DNA from 2 places in the Variovorax sp. Soil_C_39 genome. Region 1 is predicted to be linked to the other one. Evidence: riboswitches for the same ligand, from Rfam matches in the RefSeq annotation. Region 1 holds a riboswitch; the other holds the start of a gene.

Region 1 (15,600 bases):
CAGCTTTTCGCTCGATGAGGGCAAGCGCTGGCGATTTACGGGGTACGTGGCGTTTCGGCCCGAGGCCTCGGCGGCGTCGGCCGCACCGGCACCGACTGCCAGGGCTGCTTCTGCAGCGGCGGAATCTCCCCCCACGACGGCCGGCACCGCCATCGCCGAAGTCGATGCCGCGGTGCGCGCCTGGGCCGCCGCCTGGGCCGCCAAGGACCTGGACCGCTACTTCGCCGTCTATGCGCCGGAGGCGGTGCCGAGCGGCAAGCTCGACCGCCGCGGCTGGGAAGCCGACCGGCGCAAGCGCATCGAGGGCAAGTCGCGCATCGAGGTGGGTGTCGACGACCTCGTCATCAGCATCCATGGCACCACCGCCACCGCGCACTTCAAGCAGACCTACCGCGCCGATGCGCTGAACGACACGAGCCGCAAGACGCTCGAGTTCCAGCGCGTGGACGACCGCTGGCTCATCCGCCGCGAAACCGCGGGCTGAGTCCGGGCGCCGCCGAAGCCTTCGCCATGTAAGGCAAAAGCTTCATCAAGATGTCACCGCGCGCCGCGATGCTTCAGCCCTCGAATTCCAGGGCTGTTGCGCCATGTTCCCCATCAAGACCGACAAGGCACGCGACGAACTCCGGGGCGGCCAGCGCACCCTGACGCAGCGCGAACGCGCGCTGCTGCTGATGGCCGACGGCCGTCGCTCGCTGAGCGACTTCGCCCCGCTGTTCGCGAGCCGCGGCGACGCCGAGCAGGCGCTGCAGGCGCTCGCGCACCGCGGCTACCTGCAGTTTCCCGCGCCTGCCGCCCTCATCGCACCGCCCGCCGCTGCGCCCGGCAACGCCGCCGACACCTTCGACGGCAAGCGCTCCCTCGCCACCACGCGGATGTTCCTGTTCGACATCTGCGAGCGCATGTTCGTGCGGCGCGATCCGGCGTTCGCGCTGCAGATGCGCGACGCGCTGCGCGAGGCGCGCGACCGCGAGGCGATGCTGGAGATCGCGGCATTGATGCTGGCCGAGGTCGAGAAGACCGCGGGCGCGGAGCGGGCCGAGTCGCTGCGCGAGCGCATTGAAAAATTGCTGCCGTCGGCAGCACAGGCCGTTCATTGAACCGGTCGTCGGCGGGCGTCGGAGACCCTGCTCAGTCGACCTGGATGTTGGCCTGCGCGGCCACGGCCCGCATCTTCGGGAGCTCGCGCTCGACGCGCTCGCGCACCGCACTGGCCGGGCCCCATGCCGGCGTGAGCCCCATCTCGACGAGCTTCTTCTGGAAGCCGGGCTCGCGCATGCTCGCGGCCAGCGCTGCCTCGAGCTTCGCCTGCACGGGCGCGGGCAGTCCCGCAGGCGCCAGCAGCGCGAACCAGGTGCTCATGTCGAACCCGGGATAGCCGCTCTCTGCCATCGTCGGCACGTCGGGCAGCAGCGCCAGGCGTTTCGCGCCGAGCGCGGCGATCGGCCGGATGCGCCCGGCCTTGACGAGCGGCGCCGACGCGACCACCGTGTCCACCGCCACCTGCACCTGTCCGCCCATCAGCGCCGTGAGGCTCGGTGAACTGCCGTTGTACGGCACATGGACCATCTGGATGCCGGTCGCCGACTTGAGCATCTCGCCGCCGAAATGCACCGACGAGCCGGTGCCGAAGCTACCGTACGAGAACTTGTCGGGCGCAGCCTTGGCCTGGGCCACGATGTCCTTGAGCGAACTGCCCGGCGTGTCGTTGCCGGCCACCAGCAGCAGCCCCATGTCGGCCACCAACCCGAGCGGCGTGAAGCTCGCGAGCGGGTCATACGGAAGGTTCGGGCGGATCGCCGGGTTCAGCGTGAGCGTGGTGCTGGCGCCCAGCAGCAGCGTGTAGCCGTCGGCGGGCGCCTTGGCCACCAGCGAGGCCGCGACGACCGTAGACGCACCGGGGCGGTTTTCGACCACGATCGGCTGCCCGAGCTTCTCGCCCATCGCGTTGGCCATCAGCCGGCCGAGGATGTCGGTCGCGCCGCCCGGCGAATAGGGCACCACCAGCTTGATCGGACGATCGGGAAAGCCCTGCTGGGCCAGCGCCATCGCGGGCACCGCGCATGCCGCGGCAGCGACGAACGCAAGGGAGAGGAAACGGGAACGACGGAGAGACATGGCGGTGCAAAGCTCCAGTTGGCAGGCAAGAAAAACGGAAGAGGCGAGACGGCGGTCAGCCGAGCAAGGGGCTTCGCACCCGTGCGTGACCGCTGGCCTCGTCGTAGGCATGGCCGATCTGCAGCACGGCCGCGTCGGCCTGCACCGGGCCGATGATCTGCAGGCCGGCAGGCAGGCCGCCGGCACCGAAGCCGGCGGGCGCCGCCAGTGCCGGCAGGCCGGCCATGGTGGCGGGAACCACTGCCTGCATCCAGCGGTGGTAGGTGTCCATCGCGCGGCCGCCCACCTCGTGCGGCCAGTCGAGCACCAGGTCGAAGGGGAACACCTGCGCCGATGGCATCACGAGGAAGTCGAACTGCGCGAACAGCCCGCGCAGTGCCTGGTACCAGGCCGAGCGCGTGCGCGCGGCGTCATACACCTGCATGCCGCTCAGCTGCAGGCCGCGCTCGATCTCCCACACCGCCTCGGGCTTGAGCAGCGCGCGCCGTGCCGGGTCATGGTAGAGCGCGGCATTGGCGCCCGCCACCGCAAAGCTGCGCAGGTCGATCCAGGCGCGCCACAACTGCTCGAGGTCGAAGGCCGGCAGCACCGCCTCGACGCTGCAGCCGGCCGCCTCGAAATGCCGCAGCGCCGCGGCGCAGGTGTCGAGCACGCCGGGCTCGGTGGGCAGATGGCCGCCCAGGTCGCCGAGCCAGCCGATGCGCGTGCCGCGGAAGTCGCGCGCCAGCGGTTGCAGGAAGTCGCTGCCCTTCGCCTGTCGGTGCGTGAGCGGCAGCCGGGCGTCGAAACCGGCCTGCACGGCCAGCAGCATGGCCAGGTCGGGGATGTTGCGCGCCATCGGACCGGCGACGCTGAATTGCTGGAAGAAGACCTCTTCGGTGGGACCGTGCGGCACGCAGCCGATCGAGGTGCGCAGGCCATACACGTTGTTGAAGGCCGCCGGCGTGCGCAGCGATCCCATCATGTCGGAGCCGTCGGCCACCGGCAGCATGCGCAGCGCCACCGCCACGCCGGCGCCGCCGCTGCTGCCGCCTGCCGAGCGGGCCGGGTCGAAGGCGTTGCGCGTGGCGCCGTACACCGGGTTGTAGGTGTGGCCGCCGAGCCCGAACTCGGGCGTGTTGGTGCGGCCGACGAACAGCGCGCCGCCGGCACGCATGCGTTCGAACACCACCGCGTCGGCCGGCGTGACCTGGCCACGGAAGATCGGCGAGCCGCGCGTGGTGACCATGCCGGCCACGGGCATGATGTCCTTCGGCGCCTGCGGGAAGCCATGCATCGGCCCCAGGCTGCGGCCCTGCCCCAGTTGGTCGTCGCGCTCGCGGGCCTGGGCGTGCAGCGCATCGCGGTCGGCGTGCGCCACGATGGCATTGACCACCGGATTGAGCCGGTCGATCTGCGCCAGGTAGGCATCGAGCACTTCGACGCACGAGACCTCGCGCGAATGGATGGCATGCGAAAGCGCTGTGGCGCTGAGTTCCACGATGGCCGAAGCCACCGGCGCCGGCGTGGCCGATCGGGGTTTGTGCATGCCTCTCCTGCGGAAAAATGACGGGACGAAGTCAGAATAAGCGCCCGCCAGCCATACGACAATCGCCGTTTGTTGCAAGAATCGTTGCGTTTTACGCAAACCTAGGAAGGTTTTCGATGCTGTCCGACCGACTGCAGGACACGGCGCTGCGCTACTTTCTCGAGGTGGTTCGCAGCGGCTCCGTGAGCGAGGCCGCCTCGCGGCTCAGCGTGTCGCCCTCGGCCGTAAGCCGGCAGGTGGCGGCATTGGAAGAACTGCTCGGCGTGCCGCTGTTCGAGCGGCACGCGCGCGGCATGGCGCCCAGCGCCGCCGGCGAACTGCTGGCCGCGCATGCGCGCCGCGGCGCGATGGAGGCCGACCGCGTGGTGTCCGACATCCAGGCGCTGCAGGGTCTGCGCCGGGGCCTGGTGCGCCTGGCCAGTTCGTCCGGCTTCGCCATCGAGTTCCTGCCCGGCGCGATGGCCGAATTCCGTGCCCGCCACCCTGGCATCCTGTTCCACCTCCGCGTGGTGGCGCCGGCCCAGGTAACCGCGGCGGTGCGCAATGGCGACGTGGACATCGGCCTCACCTACAGCCGGGCTGCCGAGCGCGACATCCAGGTGCAGCACATGCAGGCGGCGCCCGTCCACGCGATCATGCGGCCCGACCATCCGCTCGCGCGCTTTTCCACCGTCACGCTGGCGCAGATGCATCCGCATCCGATCGCCCTGCCAGAGCGCGACAACACGGTGCGCCAGTTGTTCGACATCGGCTGCAGCCAGCGGCGGCTGGTGTTCGACCCGGTGCTGGTCAGCAACCATTTCGAGTCGCTCACCAACTTCGTGCTGCACGGCGGCGGCCTGTCGATTTCGGGCGAGGTGACGGTGCGCGACCGTGCGCGGCGCGGCGAGCTGCATGCCGCACCGATCCGCGAGCGCGGCATGAACGGCCGCGCCGTCGAGGTCCAGACCCTCGCCGGACGCACGCTGCCACAGGGCGTCAGCGCCTTTCTCGACCATCTGCGTGCGGAACTGCCGCCGTCCCGCGCGGCCGGCCCGCAGCGCGATCCACTACACTCGCCGGGTCAGGAGAGAGCTTCGCCACGCGAGGCCGCCGAAGGCGCAGGGAACCCCCGAACGCTCAGGCAAAAGGACTGACACAGCGACAGCGAACGCCGTCGCTTCCTTGCTGGAGAGAGGCCGTTGCAGCGCGCGTTTGCGGCGACGGCCCACCGAAGGAGCAAACCCCGATCGTGGGGCGAATCTCTCAGGTAAAGCGGACAGCAGGGGTGGCCCATGGCTTGCGCCATGGAATTCGACTGCCCCTTTGGAGAGTGCCCCGTGGCTGCTTCCGCTGACCAACAACAACCATTGCTCAAGACCCCGCTGCACGACCTGCACGTCGAGCTCGGCGCCCGCATGGTGCCGTTCGCCGGCTATTCGATGCCGGTGCAGTACCCCGCCGGCCTGATGGCCGAGCACCGCCATACGCGCGAGCAGGCCGGGCTGTTCGATATCTCGCACATGGGCCAGTTGCGCCTGGTCGGGCCCGACGCCGCCGCCGCCTTCGAGACGCTGATGCCGGTCGACGTGATCGACCTGGCCCCGGGCAAGCAGCGCTACGGCCTGCTGCTGAACGACGAAGGCGGCATCCTCGACGACCTGATGTTCTTCAACGAGGGGCACGGCTCGCTCTTCGTGATCGTCAACGGCGCCTGCAAGATGGCCGACATCGCGCACATCCAGCAGAAGATCGGCGCACGCTGCGAGGTGCAGCCCCTGCCCGACCACGCGCTGCTCGCGCTGCAGGGGCCGCAGGCCGCCGCGGTGCTCGCAAGGCTCTCGCCCGGCGCCGAGCGCTTCGTGTTCATGACCGGCGGCGCAGTGCAGATCGGCGGCATTCCAGCCTTCGTCACGCGCAGCGGCTACACCGGCGAAGACGGCTTCGAGATCTCGGTCGCCGGCCGTGACGCCGACGCCCTGGCCCGCCTGCTGCTCACCCAGGCCGAGGTCAAGCCGATCGGCCTGGGCGCGCGCAATTCGCTGCGGCTCGAGGCCGGCCTGTGCCTTTACGGCAACGATATCGACACCACCACCACGCCGGTCGAGGCCTCGCTCAACTGGGCGATCCAGAAGGTGCGCCGCGCGGGCGGCGCGCGCGAAGGCGGCTTCCCGGGCGCGGCCCGGGTGCTGGCGCAGTTGGCATCGGCCACGTCGGGCGCGGCCGGCCGCACCGACCACGACACGCTCACGCGCAAGCGCGTTGGCCTGGTGGCGCTCGAGCGCATACCGGTGCGCGACGGCACGGTGCTGCAATCGTTCGAGGGCCAGGACATAGGCCTCGTGACGAGCGGCCTGCTCGGCCCCACGGCCGACCGCCCGGTCGCGATGGGCTACGTGGCCATGGCCTTCGCCGAGCCCGGCACGCGCGTGCAGGCCATCGTGCGGGGCAAGCCCGTTCCGATGGAAGTCTCGGCCATGCCTTTCGTGCCCACGCGCTACTACCGCGGCTGAGCTCGGCATTTCATTTTTTCCACGAGGAGTTTTTTCACATGACCATCAAGTACACCAAGGACCACGAATGGGTCTCGGCCGAAGGCGACGCGGCCACCGTCGGCATCACCGTGCATGCGCAGGATGCGCTCGGCGACGTGGTGTTCGTCGACCTGCCCGACGTGGGCAAGACCTTCGCGCAGGGCGAAGTGGCCGGTGTCGTCGAATCGGTGAAGGCCGCGGCCGACGTGTTCATGCCCGTGTCGGGCGAGATCACCGAAGTGAACGAGGCGCTGCGCGCCGATCCTTCGCTCGCCAACAGCGACCCGCTGGCCGCGGGCTGGTTCTTCAAGGTCAAGCTCAGCGAACCTGCGCAGCTCGACGCGCTGCTCGACGCCGCCTCCTACGACCAGTTCGCAGCCGAGTCCTGATGCACCGCTGAAGACGGGCTGGCCGCACGCGACGCGTCCGGCAGCCCCGCCCTTGCCTTTTCCCCCCGACACCGCCATGCCCACCCCTTCCCTCCCCTCCCTGCAAGAACTCGAGAATGCCGAGGAATTCCTCGCCCGCCACATCGGCATCGATGCGGCCGACGAAGCGCGCATGCTGCCGGTGATCGGCTCGGCCACGCGTGCGGAGCTCATCGACGGCATCGTGCCCGCGGCGATTCGCCGCGCCCGCCCGATGCGGCTGCCGGCGCCCGCCAGCGAAGCGGACGCGCTGGCCGAGATGAAGGCCATCGCGGCGAAGAACAAGGTGTGCAAGAGCTTCATCGGCCAGGGCTACTACGGCACCCACACGCCCGGCGTGATCCTGCGCAACGTGCTCGAGAACCCCGCCTGGTACACCGCCTACACGCCCTACCAGGCCGAGATCTCGCAAGGGCGCATGGAGGCCCTGCTCAATTTCCAAACGATGGTGTGCGACCTGACGGGCATGGCCATCGCCAACGCCTCCATGCTCGACGAGGCCACGGCCGCGGCCGAGGCCATGACGCTCGCCCGGCGCAGCGTCAAGAGCAAGAGCAACGTGTTCCTGGTCTCGGGCGACTGCCATCCGCAGACGATCGAGGTCATCCGCACGCGTGCCGCGCCGCTGGGCATCGAAGTGAAGGTGAGCACGGCGTCCGAGACGCTGCCGCACCTGATGGCGAGCTGCGACTTCTTCGGCGTGCTCGCGCAGTACCCGGCCACCACCGGCCATGTGCACGACCTGCGCCCGCTCGCGGGCCATGCCCACCAGTGCGACGCCGCCTTCTGCGTGGCCGCCGACCTGCTCGCGCTCACGCTCCTCGCGCCGCCCGGCGAATGGGACGCCGACATCGTCTGCGGCACCACGCAGCGCTTCGGCATGCCGATGTGCAACGGCGGCCCGCACGCGGCCTACCTGGCCTGCCGTGACGAATTCAAGCGCTCGCTGCCCGGCCGGCTGGTCGGCGTGAGCGTCGATGCGCACGGGCGTCCGGCCTACCGCCTCGCGCTGCAAACGCGCGAGCAGCACATCCGGCGCGAGAAGGCCACGTCCAACATCTGCACCGCGCAGGTGCTGCCGGCCGTGGTGGCGAGCATGTACGCCGTCTACCACGGACCCGACGGCCTTACGCGCATCGCGCAGCGCGTGGCCGCGCTCACCGCGATCCTCGCGCAAGGCTTCGCGCAGATGGGCCGCGAAGTGGTCAATGCCACCGCGTTCGATTCGCTGACGATCCACACCGGCGACGACACGCAGAAGATCGTCGAGCGCGCCGAGGCCGGCGGCATCAACCTGCGCCAGCGTCTGCAGCAGCACCTGGGCATCTCGCTCGACGAGACCACCACGCGCGCCGACATCGAGACGCTCTGGGCGCTGTTCGTGCCCGCCGGCACGCCGATGCCGCGCTTCGACGAACTCGCCGGCACCGCGCCGCGACTGCCCGACGACCTGCGCCGCACCAGCGCCTTTCTCGCGCACCCGGTGTTCAACACGCACAAGAGCGAGACGGCGATGCTGCGCTACATCCGCAGCCTGTCCGACAAGGATCTGGCGCTCGACCGCAGCATGATCCCGCTCGGCAGCTGCACCATGAAGCTCAATGCGACCAGCGAGATGATCCCCATCACCTGGCCCGAGTTCGCGAACATCCATCCGTTCGCGCCCGCCGAGCAGCTCGCGGGCTACGCCCAGCTCGACGCCCAGCTGCGCGCCTGGCTCTGCGAAGCCACCGGCTACGCGGGCATCAGCCTGCAGCCCAATGCGGGCTCGCAGGGCGAATACGCGGGCCTGCTCGCGATCCGAGCGTTCCAGGAAGCCAACGGCCAGGGACACCGCAACATCTGCCTGATTCCGTCGTCGGCGCATGGCACCAACCCCGCGAGCGCACAGATGGTGGGCCTGCAGGTGGTGGTGACGGCCTGCGACGCGCAGGGCAACGTCGACATGGACGACCTGAGGCGCGCCTGCGAGAAGCACAGCGCCAACCTGGCCGCGGTGATGATCACGTATCCCAGCACGCACGGCGTGTTCGAGACCCGCGTGAAGGAACTCTGCGAACTGGTGCACGAACACGGCGGCCGCGTGTACGTCGACGGCGCCAACATGAACGCGCTGGTCGGCGTGGCCGCGCCCGGCGAATTCGGCGGCGACGTGAGCCACCTCAACCTGCACAAGACCTTCTGCATCCCGCACGGCGGCGGCGGTCCGGGCGTGGGGCCGGTGTGCGTGGTCGAGGACTTGGTGCCGTACCTGCCGGGGCATGCGACGGCCGGCGCCGCGGGCAATGGCGTAGGCGCCGTTTCCGCTGCGCCCTTGGGCAATGCCGCAGTGCTGCCGATCAGCTGGATGTACTGCCGAATGATGGGCGCCAAGGGCCTGCAGGCCGCCACCGAGACCGCGATCCTGAGCGCCAACTACATCAGCGCGCGGCTCAAGGAGCACTACCCCACGCTCTACGCCAGCCCCAACGGGCATGTCGCGCACGAGTGCATCCTCGACCTGCGCCCGCTCAAGGAGACCAGCGGCGTCACCGCCGAAGACGTGGCCAAGCGCCTGATCGACTACGGCTTCCACGCGCCCACGCTGAGCTTCCCGGTGCCGGGCACCTTGATGGTCGAGCCGACCGAGAGCGAACCGCTGGCCGAACTCGATCGCTTCATCGACGCGATGATCGCGATCCGCGGCGAGATCCGCCGCATCGAGGAAGGCGTCTGGCCAAAGGACGACAACCCGCTCAAGCATGCGCCGCACACCGCCGCCAGCCTGGTTGCGAGCGAATGGACGCATCCGTATGCGCGCGAACTCGGCGCCTATCCGCTGGCCGCGCTGAAGGACGCCAAGTACTGGCCGCCCGTGGGCCGCGTCGACAACGTCTATGGCGACCGCAACCTGTTCTGCAGCTGCCTGCCCGTGGGCGATTACCAGGAAGCCGAAGCCGCCGCCTGAGCGCTTGGCGGCCTCAGCCGCCGGTTCAACCTTCGCGGCGGTACATGGCCCACTTGACGGTCAGCAGGTCGGCGGCGATCTTGGCGGCGTTGACGCCGGCGTAGTCCTGGGAGGGGTCGAATTCGAAGCCCTCCCGGTAGCGCCGGACCTCGCCGTAGTCGGCATCGAAGGTCATCGGACCCATGAGTTCCGTCGGGTCCGTGCCGGCGGGAAGCGCCAGGAATTTCGCGGGATCGGTAGCACTCTGGTAGAGGTCGACGCTCATCAGGCTCATACGGTGGTCCTCGAAACGGCTTGGATTTCGTGAAGGCCGATCATCTGCGCCATCGCCGCCGCGCGCAATCGGCCCGCGCCTACACGGCGCGCGTCAGGGCTGGCCGGCCTTCTTCGCCACCGCACCCGTCGCGACCTGCTGGCGGAAGCTGCGCAGGCTCGCCTTGAGCTTGCGCTCGTTCTCCAGGCCCACGCGCACCATGATCTTCTGGCCCGCCGAGAGCGATTCGAGCGCAGGGTCGACGTATTCGTAGCGCACCCACGGCCGCTGCGACGGCACGCTGCCCTTGACCTCGACGAGCCGCACGCTCACCGGGCCCGCGGGCTCGGGCGCCTGCAGCAGGTGGTCGATCACCGCGATCAGGCGGTCGTTGAAATAGCGCCCCGGATAGCCGAGCTCTTCGTACGCCTGCTGAAACAGCGGGTAGAGCCGCGCATACACCTTGGCCGCCTTCGCCGAATCGACCGACTGCGTCAGTTGCACCAAAGCGGCATAGCGCGCGCTGTTCTTCGCGTCGATCACCTCGGCGTTGCCCTGCCCCGCGGTGATGAAGCGCTGCCCGGTGGGGTGGACCGGCCACCGGCTGGCGGGCGCCTGCTCGCGCGGGAGGTTGTCGACCGTGGCCACGAAGCGGCGCACCACGCCGTCGGGCAGCAGGAACTCGGCCGCGTTGCGGCTGCCGAGCAGGTCGGCCAGCGCCTTGCTCACGCGCGAATCCGAATCAGCCACCGGCGGCAGCCCCGCGTCGGGCGGTGCAAGCCCTTCGAGCGGGTTCTGCGGTTCGAGCAGCTCGGGCAGCGGCGAGAGCGGCGGCAGCACCAGGCCGTCGTTCGGCGTGGCGGCCATGGGCGGCGAAGGCGCGAGCGCCTCGGGCTGCTGTTGCTGCTGCTGGTACCAGCGCCAGCCGAAGAACGCCGCCACCAGGGCCAGCAGCAGGATGACGACGATGAGGCCGGTGGGTGTTTCGCGCCGCGGCCTGAACTCGGGGGCGTCGGAATGGTTGTCGCGGAGGTCGGAGGGATCTCGTTCGGGCATGTCGGCGGTTTCCTTTTGCAAAGAGCAATGGGAGACGAGCACCGATGGTGCACCAAATCGACGCCGTAGCGCCTCCTCCCGCTCGTAACGCGGTGTGACCCGTTCACCGCGTCGAAGTTCAGCCCGGCGCGATGTGTCTTCAGGCCAGGCCGTGTGCCAGCGCACGCGTGATCTCGGCGGCCGGCAGGTCGCGGCAGCCCATGGCGTTCTGCCCCGACCAGAGCGGCGAGAAATCACCGCTGCCCTGCGCCTCCGCCTTGGCCCGCAGCGGCGCGATGGCCGAGGTGGCGAGCGGAAACTCGGGCGCCGCCGCGCCGATCGGTCCGAGATCGCGCATCACGCGGTTCACGATGCCGCGCGCCGGCCGGCCGGTGAAGAGATTGGTCAACGCCGTGTGGCGCGCTCCCTCGCTCTGGAGCGCCGCGCGGTGCAGCGCGCTGGTGGTGGCCTCGGGCGCGAGCATGTAGGCCGTGCCCACCTGCACGCCCGCTGCACCCAGCGCCATGGCGGCCCTCACGCCATCGGCATCGGCGATGCCGCCCGCGGCGATAACCGGCAGCCGGACCGCGCGCACCACCTGCGGCAGCAGCGCGAAAGTGCCGAGCTGCTTGGTCAGGTCGTGCGAGAGGAAGTGGCCGCGATGGCCCCCCGCTTCGAGCCCCTGCGCAATGACCGCGTCGACGCCCTGCGCCTCGAGCGACAGCGCCTCGTCGACGGTGGTGGCCGATGCAAGGATCTTCGAGCCCCAGCCGCGCACCTGCGCCAGCAGCGCTTCGTGCGGCAGCCCGAAATGGAAGCTCACCACCGGCGGGCGGAATTCGGCGAGCAGCTCGGCCACTTCGGCGCTGAAGGGGTTGCGCCCCGGACCGGTCGGAATGGAAGCGGCATCGATGCCGAACTCGCGGTAGTAAGGCGCCAGTGCCTCACGCCACATGGCTTCGCGCGCCGCGTCGGGCGCGGGCGTCACATGGGCAAAGAAATTGACGTTGTAAGGCTTGCCGGTGCCTGCGCGGATGGCCGCCAGTTCGCTGCGGAGCGCGTCGTTGCCGAGCATCGCGCAAGGCAGCGAGCCGAGCCCGCCCGCGTTGCTGACCGCGATCGCCATCGCGCTGCCCTGGATGCCGGCCATCGGCGCCTGGATGAGAGGAAGCTCGGTGCCGAGGAGTTGCTGCAGTGTGGTCTTCGTCATGCCGCGATTCTGCGACGAAGCCGAAAACCCTGGGGCTCAGGAAGCCGGCGCGGGCGGCAGCTGCTTCTCGAGCCAGCGCAGGCCGAAGGCCATGGCCAGGAACACCAAGGCCACCGCCGCCGAGTTGAGCAGCGCGCGCGCCAGGCCGATCTTCGCCACGTCCATGAACGGGTACGGATACCAGTCGACGAACGCGCCGCGCACGAAGGTGTAGCCGATCCATGCCAGCGGCAGCAGCATCGCGCGGCCGATGGTGCCGCGGTCGGTGCGCGGGCGCGGGCCCACGAAAAGCCAGCCCAGCACCGCGCCGAGCGGGGTGACGGTGTGCAGCAGGAAGTTGGCCAGCTCGCCCGACGGCGTCAGGTCGCGCAGCCCCGTGAGCACCGTGTGGAACACCACGCCCGTCACCGCGATGCAGAGCACCGCCGTGAGCCGCAGCACGCGGAACACGCGGCCGTCATGCGCAGGCCTGAAGACCAGCAGCGCGCAGACGCCACCGATCAGCAGGTTCGAATCGATCGTGAAAAAGCTGAACAGCCGCACCAGCCTTTCGAGCTGCGTCGGCGCGAGGCCCGGCCCGTGAATGATCGCGGTGGCGAGCTCGAGCCCCACGCCCCCGGCTGCCGCGAGCGCGACCACCGCGTGGAGCAGGCGCGCCAGCGCCAGCGGGCCCCATGCGGCCTGGGGCGAGACGGGGTTGTCGATGTTCGTGGGCGTGGGCATCGGGCGCGTCCGGCGGTGGATGGGATAGCGGCGAAGCTACACCATGTCGTCAAGCCCTGCCTTGCTGCACCCCACGCTCCGGCAACATCAGCGCAAACAGCTCGTTGCGAAAGTGAATCCCGAGCCGGCTAAAAGCCCGGTTGCGATAGGTCTTGACCGTCGGCAGCGCGAGGCCCATGTCCGATGCAATGCCCTCCTGCGTCATGCCGCGCAGCAGCCGCAGGCAGACGTTGAGTTCCTGTGGTGTCAAGGCCGGGCAGCGGGCATGCAGCCGTGCGCGGAGTTCGTGCGCCGTGTCGGCGCGTGCCAGCGCGATGTGCTTGCGCGTGAGCGCCATCAAGAGGCGCCCGGCGGCGCCGAAGTCGGCGAGTTGCGCATCGCTGAGCGGGCGCTGATGGGTGTGCCGATAGAAATTGACCGCGAACAGCGCGCCGGCGTCGTCGCCCTCGTCGTATGCCGCGGGATCCTCTTCGACCACCGACACGCGCTCCACCACGCCGTGCGCCTCGTAGATCTTCGCGCGATGCTCCGGCGGCACCTCGGGTGCCGTGATGTGGCACACGCGCAGCGGCTGCGGCACGCTCGCCTCGCGCAAGGTGCGGTCGCTGCGGATGGGTCCCGAAAGGTAGGCGCGCCAGCAGTCGCGGGTGGTGTCGGGCACGCCCCGGCTGCCGCTCAGGAAGATGGCCGGCCGCGACCCCGTGCGGTAGACCGAGAACGAGCCCACCGGCAGCGCCGGCGCCATGGCCTCGAGAAGGCAGGCGCCGAACCCGGGCTCGCCGAGCGCAGGCACCACCATGGGCAGGCACTGCACCAGTGACGCGGCGACAGGCTCGGCGGGCAGATCGGGAATCCAGGTGCGCATGGGGGCAAGACGGGCAATACGGGCAATACGGGCAATCCCGTCATCTTCCAGGATGACAGCGCCGGCTCGCCACCGGGCTTACGCTAGGGCATGACTTCCACCATCGAACAACCCCAACCGCCGAACGATCCGCTGGCCGCACCGCGCCTGGCCTGGTTTGCCGATGTCTCGGTCGACGTCGGCGCGCCGCTGGTGCTCGGCGAAGGCGCCGAGGGGCTGCGCCGGGTGGTGCCGATATTGGGTGGCCATGCCAAGGGCGACGGCTGGACCGCGCGCGTGTTGCCGGGGGGTGCCGATTTCCAGCGCATCGCGAGCGACACCGTCTCGGAGCTCGACGCGCGCTACGGCCTCGAGACCGATGCCGGCGACCGCATCTACGTGCGCAACCGCGCCTTGCGCACGGCCCCTGCCGAGGTGATGGCGAAGCTGCTGCGCGGCGAGCCGGTCGATCCCGCGCAGGTCTACTTCCGCTGCACGCCCTCGTTCGAGACGCGCAGCCAGTCGCTGCAGTGGATCACCGAGCGCCTGTTCGTCGGCGTCGGCATGCGCCACCCGGCACAGGTCGTGATGCGCTTCTTCGCGCTGCAGTGACCGGCCACGCCGGCCTTTGACCCGATTCCCATACCGATACCGACAGGAGACCTGAATGATCACCGCCCTCCCCGCGGGCGTGCGCCGCCGCGCGCTCGCCATCGCCGTCCTCACCACCCTCTTCGGGGCACCGCAGGCCTTCGCCCAGGCGGCTGCCTCGGCCTATCCGCAGCGGCCCGTGCGCCTCGTCGTGGGGTTTCCGGCCGGCAGCGGTCCGGACATCGTGGCGCGCCTGCTGGCCCAGAAACTGTCCGAAGGCTGGAGCAACGTCGGCGTCATCGTCGACAACAAGCCGGGCGCCGGCGGGCTGATCGCCGCCTCCGAAGTGGCGCGCGCGCAGCCCGACGGCTACACCCTCATGCTCGGCGAGACCGGCCAGCTGGCCATTGCACCCAGCAGCTACAGCAAGCTCGCCTACGACCCGAAGAAGGACTTCGTGCCCGTGAGCCAGGTGGTCACCTCCAACTTCATGCTGGTGGTCAACCCCGCCAAGGTGCCGGCGCGCGACGTGAAGCAGTTCGTCGAATGGAGCCGCGCACAGAAGGGGCTGTTCATGGGCACCTTCGGCGCCGGCACGCCGGGCCATTTCGGCGCCTTCCTCTTCGGCGATGCCATCGGCCTCAAGCCGGAGCCGGTGCACTACAAGACCACGGGCGATGCGCTGGGCGGCCTGTTCAGCGGCGACGTGTCGGGCGCCTTCGCGAGCGTGGGCCTGTCGGCGGCCAACGTGAAGGGAGGCAAGCTGGTGGCGCTCGCCTCGAGCGGCGAAGCGCGCAGCCCCGCGCTGCCCGACGTTCCGACCTTCCGCGAGCAGGGCTACCCGCAGCTCGCCTTCAACTCCTGGTTCGGCATCGTCGTCCCGGCCAAAACACCGCCCGAGATCGTCGCGCGGCTCGAGACCGACATCCGCCGCGCCGTCCAGTCGGCCGAAGGCAAGGCGAAGCTGGAAGATGCGGGCTTCGCCGTCACGGGTACCACGTCGCAGGAGTTCAGCCGCGTGATCGCAGCCGACACAGTGCGCTGGGGCAAGGCGGTTGCTGCGACGGGGTTCAAGGCGGATTGAGCCGGTCAGACCGGTGTCGAAATCTCCGAAACAAAATTCCGGTACGAGCGCAGTGGTCGCGCCAGCAGCTCCGTCAGGCGCTCCACGTCGCCCGCACCCGGGGTCATGCCTTCCGTCATGAAGTGTTCGCTCATGAGGCGCATGTCGTAAGCCATCCAGCTCGTCCTGGTGCGCGAGGCGGTCCGGGGCGGCGTCGGCGCCGCGTACCTGCCCGTGTCGCTCGTGACTCAGGACCTCGCCGCAGGGCGGCTGGTGCGCTGGGGCGAGATCGAGGGGCCGGAGATCGCGCTGTGGGCGCTGTATCCGTCGCGCAGGCTGCTGAGCAA
Region 2 (15,600 bases), on a different contig from region 1:
TGGAGTAAGCTGGCACCACAGGACAACCCCTTCGGAGACCGCCTCATGAGCAACGCCAGCCAGCCCTTCGATTTCAGCCAGTTCGTCCCCGGGTTCGACTTTCTGAAGAACCTCGCCGGCGGCGGCGCAAACCCGGCGGCCGCCCCCGGGCTGCCGAGCCTGGCGAGCTGGGTGGCGCCCACGCTGAGCGTGGAAGAGCTCGACAAGCGCATCCAGGAACTCAAGACGGTGCAGTACTGGCTCGAGCAGAACGGCCATGCGCTGAAGGCCACGGTCCAGGCGCTGGAGGTGCAGAAGATGACGCTCTCGACTCTGCGCGGCATGAACGTGCGCATGGAGGACATCGCGAGCGCCTTCTCGAAACAGGCGGCCGCGGAACCCGCTGCCGCCGTGCCCCGGTCGGCAGCGGCCGAGCCTGCGGCGGGGGCCGATGAAGCGCCGGCGCCCGGCGTGGTCGATCCGATGCAGTGGTGGGGCTCGCTGACCGAGCAGTTCCAGCAGATCGCGAACTCGGCGCTGCAGGACGCGGCCGAGCTCAAGGTGCCCGCCATGGCGCAACCGATGGCCGACGCGGTCGGCAAGGCCATGCGCGGCAGCCCGTCCGCAACAACGCAGAAGCCCGCCGCCAGGACGGCCGCTGCGAAGAAAAACACGCCCAAAAAGACACCCACCGCCACGCGCAAGCGAACCACCGGCGGGCGTTGATCTCTTACATGCTCTCCTTCGACAAGAACGGACGGCACGCACCATGAAACTGTTTCCTTCCGGCCACGCCACCCATCCGCAATGGCGCATGGCCGCCGGCCTCGTGCTGGCGCAGCTGCGCGCGCAGATGGCGCTGCCCGAATACGCCTCGTCGCCGACGCTCGGCCTGCTCTACATCACCGATCACTACGCCTCGGACGCGCAGGAGATCCTCGATCATCTGAGCGCCGAGCTGCCCGAAGTGACCGACTGGTCGGGCACGGTCGGCGTCGGCGTGGCGGCCAACAACGCCGAGTACTTCGACGAGCCCGGCCTGAGCCTCATGCTGTGCGCGCTGCCGAGCGACCAGTACCGCGTGTTCTCGGGCGTCGCGCCGCTCGGCAGCTCGGAAATGAGCGGTTTCGAGGCCCATACCGCGCTCGTGCATGCAGACCCCGCGACACCCGACCTGCCCGAACTGATCGGTGAAATGGCGGGCCGCACCGACACCGGCTACTTGTTCGGCGGGCTGTCGTCGGGCCGGGCCGGCGCGCTGCAGTTCGCGGTCGGCGGCAACGGCAACATCCGCGGCCATGGCGCGGCGGGCGGCGTGTTCTCGGGCGGGATGTCGGGCGTGGTGTTCGGCGAGGGCGTGCGGCTGGTGTCGCGCGTCACGCAGGGCTGCCAGCCGCTGCGCGCGGGGGCCGGGCGCGAGCGCGTGATCACCGAGGCCGACGGCAACCTGCTGCTCAAGCTCGATGGCGAGCCTGCGCTCGACGTGCTGCTGGCGGAGCTGCAGGTGTCGCTCGAACGGCCGCAGGAGGCCATCGACGCGGTGCGCAACACGCTGGTGGGCCTGGCCGATGCGGGCAGTGACGGCATCCGCCGTACCGGCGACCTGGGCGCCGACGTGCTGGTACGTCACATCATCGGGCTCGATCCGACGCGCCGCGGCGTGGCGATCGCCGACGTGGCCGAAGCCGGCATGCGGCTGAGCTTCTGCCGCCGCAATGCGCAGGCCGCGCGCGCGGACCTGATGCGCATCTGCGCCGAGATCCGCGAAGAACTCGAGCCCGAGGAGCAGACGCTGGCCACCGCGCGCGCCGTGGCGGCCGGGGAGGCCGAGGCCGCACCGCATCCGGCGCGCCGCATCGCGGGTGCTGTGTACGTGAGCTGCTCGGGGCGCGGCGGCCCGCATTTCGGCGCACCCGGCGCCGAACTGCAGATCGTGCGGCATGCGCTCGGCGACGTGCCGCTGGTCGGCTTCTTCGCGGCCGGCGAGATCGCGCGGCACCGGCTGTATGGGTATACCGGCGTGCTGACGGTGTTTGCGGCTGCCGACTGACCGCGGACGTCCGCGGTCAGTCGGCCCTGGCTCAGCCCACGGCCGCTGCCATGACCCCGCGCGCCGGCCGCGGCATCCCCGTGAACGCAAAGTCCACTTCGGGCGCGAGCCCGGTCACGATGCGCGCGATCGATTTGCCCGATCCGCAGGCATGCGTCCAGCCCAGCGTGCCGTGGCCGGTGTTGAGGTACAGGTTCGGCAGCTTCGTCTTGCCGATCATCGGTACGTTGCTCGGCGTCGCGGGGCGCAGGCCGGTCCAGAACTGCGCCTGTGTGGTGTCGCCCGCGCCGGGGAACAGTTCTTCGACGCGCCGCACGATGGCCTCGCAGCGCACGCGGTTCAGGTCGCGGTCGTAGCCGTTGAGTTCGGCCGTGCCCGCAATGCGCAGGCGGTCGCCCCCCTCGGCGCCCGGCGAGGTGTAGCGCGAGAACACGAGCTTGAATTCGTCGTCCGTGAGCGAGACCTGGTGCGCCTTCGAGGCGTCCTTGACCGGCAGCGTCACCGAGTAGCCCTTGGCCGGATAGATCGGCAGGCGAATGCCGAGCGGTGCCGCGACGACCGGGCTCAGCGAACCCATCGCGAGCACGAACGCATCGCCGCCGATGCGCTGGAAGCGGCCTTCGGAGTCGGTCGCCTCGACATGGTCGAGCCGGCCGCCGGCCTCGCGCAGCGCGGTCACCGTGTGGCTCATGAGGAACTTCACCCCGGCCGCTGCGGCGAGCCTGGCGAGTTCGCGCGCAAAGAGGTTCGCATCGCCCGACTCGTCTTCTGCGGTGTAGGTGGCGCCGGCCAGCTTCGGCCGGATGTGCGCGAGCGCGGGCTCGATGGCCACGGCCTCGTCGGCCGAGATCACCTGCCGCTCGCAGCCCAGCGCGCGCATCTGCTCGGCCGGCGCGAGGGCGGCATCGAACTCCTTCTGGGTCGTGTAGAAGTGCAGGATGCCTTGCGTGCGCTGGTCGTACGCCAGACTGGTGTCGCGGCGCAGCTGCTGCAGCACCTCGCGGCTGTAGGTGCCCAGCCGCACGATCTGCTCGATGTTGTGCCGGGTGCGCGCGGGTGTGCATTCGCGCAGGAACTGCAGGCCCCAGAGCCACTGGCGCATGTCGGCGCGCACGCGGAACAGCAGCGGTGCGTCTTCCTTGCCGAGCCACTGCAGCACCTTGAGCGGGGCGCCCGGATTGGCCCAGGGTTCGGCATGGCTGACCGAGATCTGCCCGCCGTTGGCAAAGCTGGTTTCTGCCGCCGGCGTGGCCTGCCGGTCGATCACGGTCACATCGTGGCCGAGCTGTTGAAGGTAATAGGCCGAGGTCACGCCGAGCAGGCCGGCGCCAAGAACGTTCACGCGCATTTCAGGTACTTCTTTCGAGGTGCGCTTGGATGGCGGCGGGGTCGCTGTGCTTTGCATAGCGAGCAACCGGACGATCGCCGTCCAAGTTGCCGCTCCCCCTGTCCTCGGTACCTGAGAGATTCACCCGCTGCGCCCGCAGCGGGTTTGCTCCTTCGGCGCGTCACGCGGGGTGACGTCTCTCCAGACGGCGTGTCAGTTGGTGCAGTACAGGCCTCTTCGGCCGACCTGAGCGTTTATGGGAGTTTGCGCCTTCGGTGGGACAACGCATGTTGTCCGCTCTCCTGCAGTGGCGCGATTGTATGCCCGGCGGCTTGATCGCTCTGGCCCGATGGGATAATCGCCTGTTCAATCGCCGGGTGGCGATCGTTCCATTTCAGCAGGGGACTCCATGATCCTGGTAACCGGCGGCGCGGGCTTCATCGGCGCCAATTTCGTACTCGACTGGCTCGCGCAGAGCGATGAACCGGTCGTGAACCTCGACAAGCTGACCTACGCGGGCAACCTCGAGACGCTCGCTTCGCGCAAGGGCGATGCCCGGCACATCTTCGTGCAGGGCGACATCGGCGACAGCGCGCTCGTCGATCGCCTGCTGGCCGAACACAAGGTCCGGGCGGTCGTCAATTTCGCCGCCGAATCGCATGTGGACCGCTCGATCCACGGCCCCGAAGACTTCGTGCAGACCAACGTGCTCGGCACCTTCCGCCTGCTCGAATCGGTGCGCGGCCACTGGAATGCGCTGCCCGCCGACCAGAAGGCCGCTTTCCGCTTCTTGCACGTGTCGACCGACGAGGTCTACGGCTCGCTCTCGAAGACCGATCCTGCCTTCACCGAAGACAACAAGTACGAGCCCAACAGCCCTTACTCGGCCAGCAAGGCCGCCAGCGACCACCTCGTGCGCGCCTGGCACCACACCTACGGCCTGCCGGTGCTCACCACCAACTGCTCGAACAACTACGGGCCGTTCCACTTCCCGGAAAAGCTGATCCCGCTGATGATCGTCAATGCGCTGGCCGGCAAGCCGCTGCCGGTGTATGGCGACGGCATGCAGGTGCGCGACTGGCTCTACGTGAAGGACCATTGCAGCGCCATTCGCCGCGTGCTCGAGGCCGGCCGGCTCGGCGAGACCTACAACGTGGGCGGCTGGAACGAGAAGCCCAACATCGAGATCGTCAACACGGTGTGTGCGCTGCTCGACGAACTGCGCCCGCGCGCGGACGGCAAGCCCTACAAGGAACAGATCAGCTACGTCACCGACCGCCCCGGCCATGACCGGCGCTATGCGATCGATGCGCGCAAGCTCGAGCGCGAACTCGGCTGGAAGCCGGCCGAGACCTTCGACACCGGCATCCGCAAGACGGTCGAGTGGTACCTGGCCAACGGCGAATGGGTGCGCAACGTGCAGAGCGGCGCCTACCGCGAATGGGTCGAGAAGCAGTACGACACGAAGGACGCCGCATGAAGCTGCTGTTGCTGGGCAAGGGCGGACAGGTCGGCTGGGAGCTGCAGCGCAGCCTGGCGCCGCTGGGCGAACTCGTCGCGCTCGACTTCGACAGCACCGAGCTTCACGCCGACTTCAGCCGGCCCGAGCAACTCGCCGAGACGGTGCGCAAGGTGCGTCCCGATGTCATCGTGAATGCGGCGGCGCACACGGCCGTCGACAAGGCCGAGAGCGAGCCCGAGTTCGCGCGCAAGCTCAACGCCACCTCGCCGGGCGTCGTGGCCGAGGCCGCGCAGCAGATCGGGGCTTTGATGGTGCATTACTCGACCGACTACGTCTTCGACGGCAGCGGCAGCACGCCCTGGAAGGAAGACGATGCGACCGGCCCCTTGAGCGTGTATGGCCGCACCAAGCTCGAAGGCGAGCAGCTGGTGGCCGCGCACTGCGCGAGGCACCTGATCTTCCGCACCAGCTGGGTGTATGCGGCGCGCGGCGGCAACTTTGCCAAGACCATGCTGCGCCTGGCCAAGGAGCGCGACAAGCTGACCGTCATCGACGACCAGTTCGGCGCGCCGACCGGCGCCGAGCTGCTGGCCGACCTGACCGCGCATGCGATCCGCGCGACCCTGCAGGACCCCGCCAAGGCGGGCCTCTATCACGCGGTGGCTGGTGGCGTCACCACCTGGCATGGCTATGCGCGTTTCGTCATCGAGCAAGCGAAGGCGGCCGGCGTCGAGCTGAAGGCGGGGCCCGATGCGGTCGACCCCGTGCCCACGAGCGCCTTCCCCACGCCCGCCAGGCGTCCGCACAACTCGCGCCTCGACACCACGAAGCTGCAATCGACCTTCGGCCTGCGGCTGCCGCCATGGCAGGACGGCGTGGCACGCATGCTGCGCGAGACGCTCTGAAGACAACAAAAGGGAAAGAAGACCCAACAATGACCACGACGACAAAACGCAAGGGCATCATCCTGGCCGGCGGCTCCGGCACCCGCCTGCATCCCGCCACGCTCGCGATGAGCAAGCAGCTGCTGCCGGTGTACGACAAGCCGATGATCTACTACCCGCTGAGCACGCTGATGCTCGGCGGCATGCGTGACATCCTGATCATCAGCACGCCGCAGGACACGCCGCGCTTCCAGCAGTTGCTGGGCGACGGCAGCCAATGGGGCCTGAACCTGCAGTACGCGGTGCAGCCCAGCCCCGATGGTCTGGCGCAGGCGTTCATCATCGGCGAGAAGTTCGTGGCCAACGAGGCGAGCGCGCTGGTGCTGGGCGACAACATCTTCTACGGGCATGACCTCGCGCATCTGCTCTCCGGTGCCGATGCCAAGGACAAGGGCGCGACCGTCTTCGCCTACCACGTGCAGGATCCTGAGCGGTACGGCGTGGTGGCCTTCGACGCCGAGGGCAAGGCCAGCAGCATCGAAGAGAAGCCGGCCAAGCCCAAGAGCAGCTACGCCGTGACGGGCCTGTACTTCTACGACAACCAGGTGGTCGACATCGCCAAGGCCGTGAAGCCGAGCGCGCGCGGCGAGCTGGAGATCACGGCGGTCAACCAGGCCTACCTCGACATTGGCCAGCTCAACGTGCAGATCATGCAGCGCGGCTATGCCTGGCTCGATACCGGCACGCACGAGAGCCTGCTGGAGGCGGGGCAGTTCATCGCGACGCTCGAGCATCGGCAGGGGTTGAAGATCGCGTGCCCCGAAGAGATCGCCTGGCGCAACGGGTTCATCGACCGCGAGCAGCTCGCGCGGCTTGCGGCGCCGCTGCAGAAGAATGGCTACGGCAAGTACCTCAACCACCTGCTGGCCGAGGAGGTGCGCTCGTGAAGGCAACGCCCACCGCGATTCCGGAGGTGCTGGTCATCGAGCCGAAGGTGTTCGGCGATGCGCGCGGCTTCTTCTACGAGAGCTTCAACGGCAAGGCGTTCGACGAGGCCGTCGGGCGGCACGTCGAGTTCGTCCAGGACAACCATTCGCGCTCGGCCAAGGGGGTGCTGCGCGGGTTGCACTACCAGATCCAGCAGCCGCAGGGAAAGCTGGTGCGTGTGGTTCGGGGCGCGGTGTTCGACGTGGCGGTGGACATCCGCAAGTCGTCGCCGACCTTCGGCAAGTGGGTGGGCGTGGAGCTCAGTGAGGACAACCACAGGCAGTTGTGGGTGCCTGAGGGGTTTGCGCACGGGTTCCTGGTGCTGAGCGAGACGGCGGAGTTTTTGTACAAGACCACGGATTACTACGCGCCGGCGCATGAGCGCGCGATCGTCTGGAACGATCCCGACCTGGCAATCGAGTGGCCCGACGTCGGCCTCGCCCCGCAACTCTCGGCCAAGGATCAGGCCGCATCGAGGTTCGAACGGGCCGAAGTCTTCAGCTGACGACAGCGTTTGCCGCGCTGGCCTTTGCCGCCAGGAGCATTCGCGCGAGCGTTTCTTCGAGTTCCGGCTCTTCCAGAGAAACCCCGTGTCGGGCCAGCAAAGCTTGCAATTTGGAAGGGTCGCCGCAAAGGCGGTGGACTTCGTTGGCTCTGACGAACGCTGGATTGACCTCGAGACGGGGATTGTGCGAAGTCATCCGGGCAAAGGTCTCGACCACCTGCCGCAGAGAATGTGGGCGACCGGAGCAGATGTTGTAGGCCTCCCCCGGCTCACCGTAAGCGATCAGCAGCAAGTAGGCGTCGCAGACCATCTGTACGTCGTTGAACTCGCGCTCCACATCGAGATTGCCCAGTGCGATCGACGGCGAGCGTGCGGCAAAGTGCAGTGCCAGCTTCGGGATCAGGAAGTGGTCGTCTTGTCCGGGGCCGGTGTAGTTGAAGGGGCGCGTGATCACCAGATTCAGGCGATCGCGATACGTCCTCGCCATGCACTCCATGGCCAGCTTGCTCGTGCCATAGTGGTTCACCGGTGCCGGCAATTGCTCTTCGCGAATGGGCGACTGCGCCGTGTTGCCGTAGATGTTGGCACTGCTGGCCAGAAGAACCCGGGTCGGAGGTACCGGCAACTGCACCAGCGCATTCAACAAGTTGGTGGTGCCGACGACATTGACCGCGTAGAAGGCGGCATCGTTGGCGTGCCCGACGAAGCTGATGGCGGCCATGTGCACGACGGCTTCGGGCGCAATCTGCAGCACTTCCTCAAGCACGGAGTCACTCTGCGTCAGGTCGGATTCCAGAGGGCAGATCGTGTGGCCCGCTGCAACGGCCCGTTCGGCAAAAAGGCGGCCGGTGAATCCGTGGGCGCCGGTCAGCAGGATTCTCAAAACGAGAAGCCCTGGGTGTTGCGGCGGATGTCGGCCTCGACCATCATCTGGCAGAGTTGCTCGAGCGTGGTGGCCGGCTCCCATCCGAGTTTGGCCTTCGCCTTGGCGGGGTTGCCGATCAGCAGTTCCACTTCGGCCGGGCGATAGAACTTGGGATTGATGCGCATCACGGTCTTGCCCGTGGAGAGATCAACGGCCGTCTCGGCTTCCCCGCTACCCTTGAATTCCACCGTGATACCTGCGCCCTTGAAGGCCATCTGCACGAAGTCCCGAACCGTCTCGGTGCGATTGGTGGCGAGCACGTAGGTGTCGGGTTCGTCGATCTGCAGCATGCGCCACATGCCTTCGACGTATTCCTTGGCAAAACCCCAATCGCGCTTGGCGTCGAGGTTGCCCAGTTCGAGCACGTCGAGTTTGCCGAGCTTGATCTTCGCTACGCTGTCGGTGATCTTGCGCGTCACGAACTCTCGTCCGCGCAGCGGGCTTTCGTGGTTGAACAGAATGCCGCTGCAGCCGAAGATGTCGTAGCTCTCGCGGTAGTTGATCGTCATCCAGTGTGCGTACAGCTTGGCAACGCCGTAGGGGCTGCGTGGATAGAAAGGCGTTTCTTCCACCTGGGGGATAGCTTGAACTTTCCCGAACATTTCGGAAGTCGATGCCTGGTAGAAGCGTATCTTGGGGTTGACCAAGCGAATGGCTTCCAGCAGATGCAGTGCGCCGATACCCGTGATATGCGCGGTTGCGGCTGGTTGGTTAAAGCTCACCCCCACAAAGCTCTGCGCTGCGAGGTTGTAGACCTCATCCGGGTTGGCATCTTTTAGCAGCGTGATCGAGCTGCCCAGGTCCGTGAGATCGTATTCAACGAGATGCAGATCCGGATTGTCCTGAACTCCAAGCTCTTCGAGCCGCCAGAAGTTGACGGAACTCGTGCGACGGTAGGTGCCGTAGACCACATAGCCCTTGGACAACAATAGTTCTACCAAATAGGCTCCGTCCTGGCCGGTTACGCCCGTGACAACTGCGCGTTTTTTCATCGGGATTCTCTTTCTACTGAATGACTGGACGGCGCAGATCGCTCTTGCGGTGCGCATATAAGGTTGGTTTCATTAGCTGCCCAAGAGCGCAGACTTGAATTCTTCGGCACTCTGTTGCCACGTCAAATACGGCATTGTCTCCGAGCGCGGGTGCCGATCCTGCCTGAAGAGCGCGAGCCATTGGATCAGGGCATCAGCAAGATCCTCACTCGTCATGCCATCAAAGTAGAACGCATGATCCGCCGCGACCTCCCTGAAGACTTGCAAGTCTCGCACCACGATGGGAAGTTTGTGCATCGCTGCTTCGATCAAAGGCAAGCCGAATCCTTCACCCTCGGATGCAAGAAGCAGGCAGTCGCAAGTGTTGTAAAGCTGCTCCAAGTGAGCGTCACTGAGGCTCTCGAGCCAAAACAACTGCTTATCGCGCTGGGGGTGCTCTCTCAGGCGTGTGACGAGCGCGTCGACCATCCACCCTTTCTTGCCGACGATGACGAGGTTGGCTTGATGTCCCTCACGCCAAAGCTGCTCGAAGGCGCCAAGGGCTTGTTCGTGGCCCTTGCGAGGCTCGATCGTGCCCACCATTAGAAAGCTCGGAGACGATGTTGTAATCGAGGCGAGTGGCGGGGATTGCTCGATCACAGGCATGTCCGTAGGGAGCGATGAAGAAGAAATGTCTGCACCAAGGCGGAACGTGCGCACCTTGAGCCCTGCGGCGAGTCGTTCGGGCGAATGCGCCGACAGCCATGCAGTGAACTCAGCAGCCACAGCCTTCGAGATGGCAAGCACCCCATCGCTCTGCGCGACGGCGGTCAACCAGCGTTCGTGCACCTCCTTGGCGCCTTGGAGGAACCGGTGCTCCAGCAACATCGGCAAGAGGTCGTAGATCACAAATTTCACTTGGACGCCGATTTGCCGCAGTTCCTGGAAAAAACTGGTCTGCTCCGGGACGATGTGCGGCTGCAGGTCGAGGCCGACGAAGACATCACATTCTCTGGCGTCGATGGGCGCATCTTGCAGGGGCTCGTGCGAACAGCCCAGGAGCCGCAGCGAGAAATTGCGAGCGTAGCTGTAGCCGCGCTGGCCTCTCAAGGCGTAAACCGGCTCGATGCGGTATCCCTCTGGCGGACTCTCGAACAGTGCTCGCAATAAAGACTTCACCAAACGCTGAATGCCGCTTTGCCGGTCCTTTTGCGCCAGCTCCGACACATCGATGAAGAGTTGGCGTTTGGGCGCGGGAAGTGGCAAAGCGCGCGCGATGCTGCGAGCTGATTCAATCAGGCTACTTTCGGAAAGAGCGGGATCAGCGGCAATGGACCTGATCAAGCCCGCGCGCCCATTTGCGGCTTCGACAGCGAATACTTCAATGGCTTCGCAATAGGCGCGCGCGCAAGAAGCCGGCGCATGGGCCGTTTCGATCTGGCGCCGAGCGTTCGTGCCGAGCGTTCTCGCAAGGCCGGGTGAATGGCGTAGCTTTTCCAGCGCCTCAACAAGCGCTGCGTCGGAAAACTCGTCATTCAACATCATGACTGCGTCATTTGGTAGAAATGCCATTGACCCGTTGGCATTCACCACAGTCGGAACTCCCCGGCTCATCGCATCTAGCACGGTGCCCGAGGTTTCGCCGCGCGACAAGGTGCGCAGTTGCACCGCAGCATCGGCCGCGCTCAGATAGCGCTGAAAAGTTTCAGAGTCGGCCCATCCGGTAATGCTGATCTTGGCCCCTGCGGCGCTGGCGATCGCCTGTGCCAGCCTTTGGCCATATGGCTCCTTGTTGTTTTCTCCCACAAATACAAGCCTGCAGTTGGGATCTGCCGCCAACGAAGACATCTTCCATGCGTCGAGCAAGCGGTCGTTCATTTTCGTTGGTCCGAGGAGGCCAAACGCGCAGACCAGGAACTCTTCGGGCGCCAAGCTCAGTTCCGCACGGGATCGAGCTCTTGCAATTTCAATCGAGCCAGGTGCTACCCGCAGATGCGGGATAAGCGCCCACTTGCTGGCGAGCTGACTTCCGAACCATTCATTCGCCAACTGGATCGAGTACGGGGAGTGAACAATCACGCCGTTCGCATGACGAAGGACATCGAAATTGCATGGGTATTTGAAGACGACATCTCCAGGGTCGCGCGCGTTCTGCCGGTCGGCCACTGCGCCGTAGCCGTGCGATTCGTACAGCGCGCGCGTCCAAGCGAAGGCCTCACCGCCTGCAATTTCGCGGTGCGCTTGAACGCCGCTCAGGTAAAAATCGTGCAGCACGACCACGCCCGGGATATCTTGAAGCAGCCCGAACATGTGTTGGTGAAACTCCGAGTTTCCGAAGTGATAAAGAACGCGATCAAAATTCGGCGCATGGTCGCGAAACGACGCGACGCTACGAACTGGAAATGCAGTAGGCATCTCGCGCCTGTCCACAGCAGGGAGGTCTGTGATGAGCTCGATGTCGTAAAACTCCGCGAGCGCAGGCAGCAGCTCGGCGCTGTAGGCCGCGATGCCGCTGCGTTCCGGCGGTAGTGGCGATACATAAGCCAGGCGCGGACGAGACTTGCCGGTCGAGCGGTGCGCGTTCCTCGCGATATCTGCCTTGGACTCGTGCAATTCTTCGAGAGCTGCGATTGCACGCCTTGCGGACTCGTCCCACGAGAATTTCTTGGCTTGCTGCTTCCCATGCTCGATGAGCGCATTTCGAAAACTTGCGTCGCTGAGCGCCTGTGCCATCTTTGCGGCGATGGCTGCGTCGTCGCGTGGATCAAACAACGCGTCGCTCCACCCGATGACTTCCGGCAAGCTCGACGTATTGGCCCCGATCACGGGGGCGCCACAGAGCATCGCCTCCAGCGCGGGCAGGCCGAACCCTTCGTGCCATGACGGAAAAACGAAGAGCGCGCAAAGGTTGTAAAGATCGACCAGGTCCCTCTCAGACACGAACCCCGTGACTGCAACGTCATCGTCGGTCAGGCCTTGTCGTCTAGCAAGATCAAGGAGTGCTGCGCGATCCTCTTGGCGGGCGGAGCACACGATGGCGAGTTGATGGGTCGAACGCACTGCCGGGGGTAGCATGCCGAATGCGCGGATCAGACCTTCGATGTTCTTCCGATGGTCAATCCCACCGGTGTACATCACAAAGGGCTTGTAGAGGCGGTACTGCGAGCGCAGTTGCTCGTTGCGTTCCGGCGGGACAGCGATCTTCGTGAAATGGTCGCTTGCTGCTGTCGACACATTGACGCATGCATCGGGATCCAAGCCCAAGTGCGCGATGCCTTCCTGCCTTGAAGACTCTGAGATGGCGAGCCAAAGGCTCGCTCTCTTCATTGCCTCCACTTTTCGCATGTACCACTCGCGTACCGATGGGTTGTCGAGGTACGGGTGTGGGTTGATCAGCGGAATGAGGTCATAGAGGGTGACACTTGCCGGGGTCTTCGCGAATCGGCCAATACTGGTAACTGATGCATCGCCCAGCCCCTCGAAGAGGCTCGAGACGTGCACCGTGTCCGGCCTCAGGCTGGCAATAAAAGCTTCATAGAGCTTCTCGTTGGCGATGACGTCACCCGAGGTCTTGGCAACTGGTGCTGGTTGTGCAGCCGGGAACCATGTTTTGATGCGTGCAGGCTCCATCAGCCCTGCGAAGGCTGCCTTGATGTCCTCTGCAGCCTCTGGAAAGCCGCCATTCAGTGCAATCAGGAGCTCATGGGTACCTGCTTGGCGTGCCATTGCCTGAGCCAGCGACAGAGAATACCGTCCGATACCGCGATGGCGACTGCCGGTCGATTGAGCCCCTTGAAGGTCTATGACGATACGCATCAGATGGACTCCGATCGTTGTGTTCGCTGCTGGATTCGAAGTTGCCGAAAAATCAGCGCCGTGTCTGGAGACATTGAAAGGGGGGGGGCCATGGACGTCGGCTGCGCAGAATTTGGCGGGGCCAGCATCGCTCGCAGGCGGTTCCGCAGCGAAGGAGTCCAACGTAAGACGAACATGGCGCATCGCTTCAGTGACGGATGCCGTCTGGCAGCAATTGCCGCAATACGCACCGCGGTCTTGATGCGACGCTTGATTCCGCTGCGTAGCCGGCCTTCGGCAATGGCTGTCGCGAGTCGGCGAAGCGAGGTGTTCGCAGCGGCAAGAGCCCTCGCTTCCGCCTGGGTCGCGCGGTCGCTTGCATGATTCGCCATGGTTTCCGCGAAGCTGGCGCGCTCTTCTGCACGAATGGCGCGGGCCTCATTCCGGGCGGCCTCGGCATGAGCTTCGGAGGCACGCGCTGCCGATCGGAGGGAATTTGCTTCGGCCTCTGAGGCGCGCGCCTGCACTCGAGCAAGCTCGGCCCGGGCCGCGTCGAGTTGTGCTGCGTGGGCTTCCTGCTCAACCCGGTATTCAGCGACCAATGCGGCACACCAGACACTCGAGCGACTGAGTTGCACGTTGTCGAAGACGTTTGGAGGTGTTTGCAGCACAGGAACCAGCTCAGCATGTTCCCTGGCGACATAAAAACGATTGAGCCCGTCGAAATAGGCAAACTGATAGCCTGCGTCCGTCAGTATCCGGTCCGAGGCTTCGTACCGGAGTTCTGTCGATAGGGGGACCGTCGCTTCGATGAGGATGATCCAAGGTCTGAACGCAGCATGATCCCAGCCCCGGAGCACGTTCTCCTCGAACCCTTCCACATCAATCTTGAGCCAATGCACTTGCTTCCCAGTGAGAGAGGCCAATGCCGTGCGCATGGGCAGCATGGGAGTCTGGATGGTCTGGCTGGTGAACCCGTGCTGCACTTGGAGCTTCTTCGCGTGGGCTTCCACGCCGGTGCTGAGGCCCGTACCCGGAACCACGTAGAGATCGAGAATCCCTGCTTCGTCCCCGAGTGCGACCTGCAGCACGACTTCGTCAGGCCGGTCCTGCCTGAGCAATTCCGCATAGTGCGGAACCGGCTCCACATGTACACCCCGCCAGCCTTGCTCATAGAAGGCCTTGCTGACCGAGTCCACCACGGGATGCTGGGCCCCGACGTCGACGTAGACGCCGGATTGAATATGCTTCAACGCCCGCCAGAGCATGACGTCTTCGAAATTCTGCGCGTATGAGGTGAAGGACTGGGGGCTGTTTTTTTGATTCATGTACTACTTGCGACTCCATCGCTCTCCGCTAGCGAGAAGACTCGCGCGCCGCGCTTACCTTCATATTTTATGTGGTGGGAAGACTGATTTTTGGCATGATTGCGCGCCCACCAACAAAGCGCCCCACGATGAGTTACGTTTTCATGAATGCCTTCCGTGATGCAAGGCCTTGATTCGCTGCGTGGTCTCGCGCGCCGGGGGCTCAAAGCCGTTTTTTGGCTAGTGACCCCGTGGCGCCTGCGCCAGAGGCTGCAGTTCTTGCGCGGAAGGAGGGCCGGTGAAAAGAGAGTTCAGGCACTGGCGAACCTAATCAACCAAGAGCGACAGCGATTGGAAGCGCTGCAGCAAGGCGGCGCGACGAGCTGTCGTTCTGCACTGAATGTCTACGACATCCAGGATGTATTCGACGCCTCGGGATTGCCGCGCGAGCAGGTGTTGTGGCCTCCGGTTGACGCGACATCCATACGGGACCGGTACGTTGCGGCACGTTTTCTCATTGATGCTTTCCGTCGCCGCAAAGATCTGCGGGAGCGGTTCCCCTACGCATTTTCCGACGCGACCAGCGGAGGCTTCGCGGCATGGCTGGCTGGTGCTGAAGCACGCCGGGACCTGGGACTTGTGCCTGAAAGCGCCGAGCACTTTGTTGCACTTTTTTCCGATGACTTCGCCGCGAGGGCGAGACAGATTTTTCTGGCAAGCGGTGAAGTTCGTGCGGCGTTGCCGCATGGACTGCTCCCGTCGGGCAGTCGCACGCTCTTTCGATGGTTCATGCAGCACGGGTTGCCTGCCAGTGCACTGGAGCCCGAGGAAGTCTGGTGGCTGTTCCTGCAGGCACAAGAAAATCCGCTGGCAGAGGTGCTGCGCGCCTTCTTGTTTACACCAGACTGGCAACGACGCTTTCCCGATGCGTTGACCGTTTTCGGGTGGCCTCGCTTCGCGGAGTGGCTCAACAGAACCTATGGCGACGGCAGTGTCTCACTGCCTCTGTCCGCCATATCCAGTCTTCCCGAGCCGGCCGCGCAGATTCTGGTTGCATACCAGGCGCGCGCCGAATGGCAGAGCGCTCACCCTGAGGCGATGTCCAACAAAGCATCTGCAATGGCGCTGCTGGAGTGGCTCGCTTCCAGTGACGGTGCGCGCGTGGAGCCTCCGGCGCGCGAGTGGTGCGCTGGTTTGGACAAGGAGGCGCTGGCCTCTCGTTTGCTGGAAAGCCGTGTCACGGTGATCGGGCACTTCTGCTACCCCTCGGGACTGCGCGTGTCGGTGGAGGCCATGGTCGGGGCCATGGCGTCGGCCGGCGTTCGAACATCTCTTCGGGATATTAGGACCGACGCCCGGGATGACCCTCATCACGTTCAGTTCGATGGGCTTGAGTCGGGCGATATCA

What was found. A riboswitch is a leader RNA that binds a small molecule or an ion and turns the genes downstream of it on or off. The one in region 1 is predicted to bind glycine.
Region 2: another riboswitch for glycine. It lies ahead of AC3A6J_RS20520 (D-amino acid dehydrogenase); the one in region 1 lies ahead of gcvT (glycine cleavage system aminomethyltransferase GcvT).

Annotation. Positions count from the first base shown of each region.
Region 1 covers NZ_JBDGJQ010000007.1:272,268-287,867, forward strand. The annotation lists gene AC3A6J_RS19550 (DUF4019 domain-containing protein) at 1-484, shown strand, start outside; gene AC3A6J_RS19555 (hypothetical protein) at 588-1,100, shown strand; gene AC3A6J_RS19560 (Bug family tripartite tricarboxylate transporter substrate binding protein) at 1,132-2,118, opposite strand; gene AC3A6J_RS19565 (amidase) at 2,174-3,646, opposite strand; partial or broken gene AC3A6J_RS19570 (LysR family transcriptional regulator) at 3,763-4,665, shown strand; glycine riboswitch at 4,701-4,791, shown strand; glycine riboswitch at 4,804-4,918, shown strand; gene gcvT (glycine cleavage system aminomethyltransferase GcvT) at 4,966-6,138, shown strand; gene gcvH (glycine cleavage system protein GcvH) at 6,177-6,548, shown strand; gene gcvP (aminomethyl-transferring glycine dehydrogenase) at 6,625-9,534, shown strand; gene AC3A6J_RS19590 (hypothetical protein) at 9,560-9,808, opposite strand; gene AC3A6J_RS19595 (DUF3014 domain-containing protein) at 9,902-10,843, opposite strand; gene AC3A6J_RS19600 (NAD(P)H-dependent flavin oxidoreductase) at 10,983-12,032, opposite strand; gene AC3A6J_RS19605 (Pr6Pr family membrane protein) at 12,069-12,755, opposite strand; gene AC3A6J_RS19610 (helix-turn-helix domain-containing protein) at 12,805-13,620, opposite strand; gene AC3A6J_RS19615 (DUF3237 domain-containing protein) at 13,711-14,211, shown strand; gene AC3A6J_RS19620 (Bug family tripartite tricarboxylate transporter substrate binding protein) at 14,267-15,274, shown strand; gene AC3A6J_RS19625 (hypothetical protein) at 15,280-15,429, opposite strand; partial or broken gene AC3A6J_RS19630 (LysR substrate-binding domain-containing protein) at 15,434-15,600, shown strand, end outside.
Region 2 covers NZ_JBDGJQ010000008.1:183,931-199,530, reverse strand. The annotation lists gene AC3A6J_RS20530 (PhaM family polyhydroxyalkanoate granule multifunctional regulatory protein) at 46-705, shown strand; gene AC3A6J_RS20525 (FIST signal transduction protein) at 749-2,029, shown strand; gene AC3A6J_RS20520 (D-amino acid dehydrogenase) at 2,061-3,377, opposite strand; glycine riboswitch at 3,466-3,571, opposite strand; glycine riboswitch at 3,575-3,671, opposite strand; gene rfbB (dTDP-glucose 4,6-dehydratase) at 3,766-4,836, shown strand; gene rfbD (dTDP-4-dehydrorhamnose reductase) at 4,833-5,723, shown strand; gene rfbA (glucose-1-phosphate thymidylyltransferase RfbA) at 5,753-6,649, shown strand; gene rfbC (dTDP-4-dehydrorhamnose 3,5-epimerase) at 6,646-7,194, shown strand; gene AC3A6J_RS20495 (GDP-mannose 4,6-dehydratase) at 7,187-8,077, opposite strand; gene gmd (GDP-mannose 4,6-dehydratase) at 8,074-9,111, opposite strand; gene AC3A6J_RS20485 (glycosyltransferase) at 9,184-12,906, opposite strand; gene AC3A6J_RS20480 (FkbM family methyltransferase) at 12,906-14,213, opposite strand; gene AC3A6J_RS20475 (glycosyltransferase family 4 protein) at 14,544-15,600, shown strand, end outside.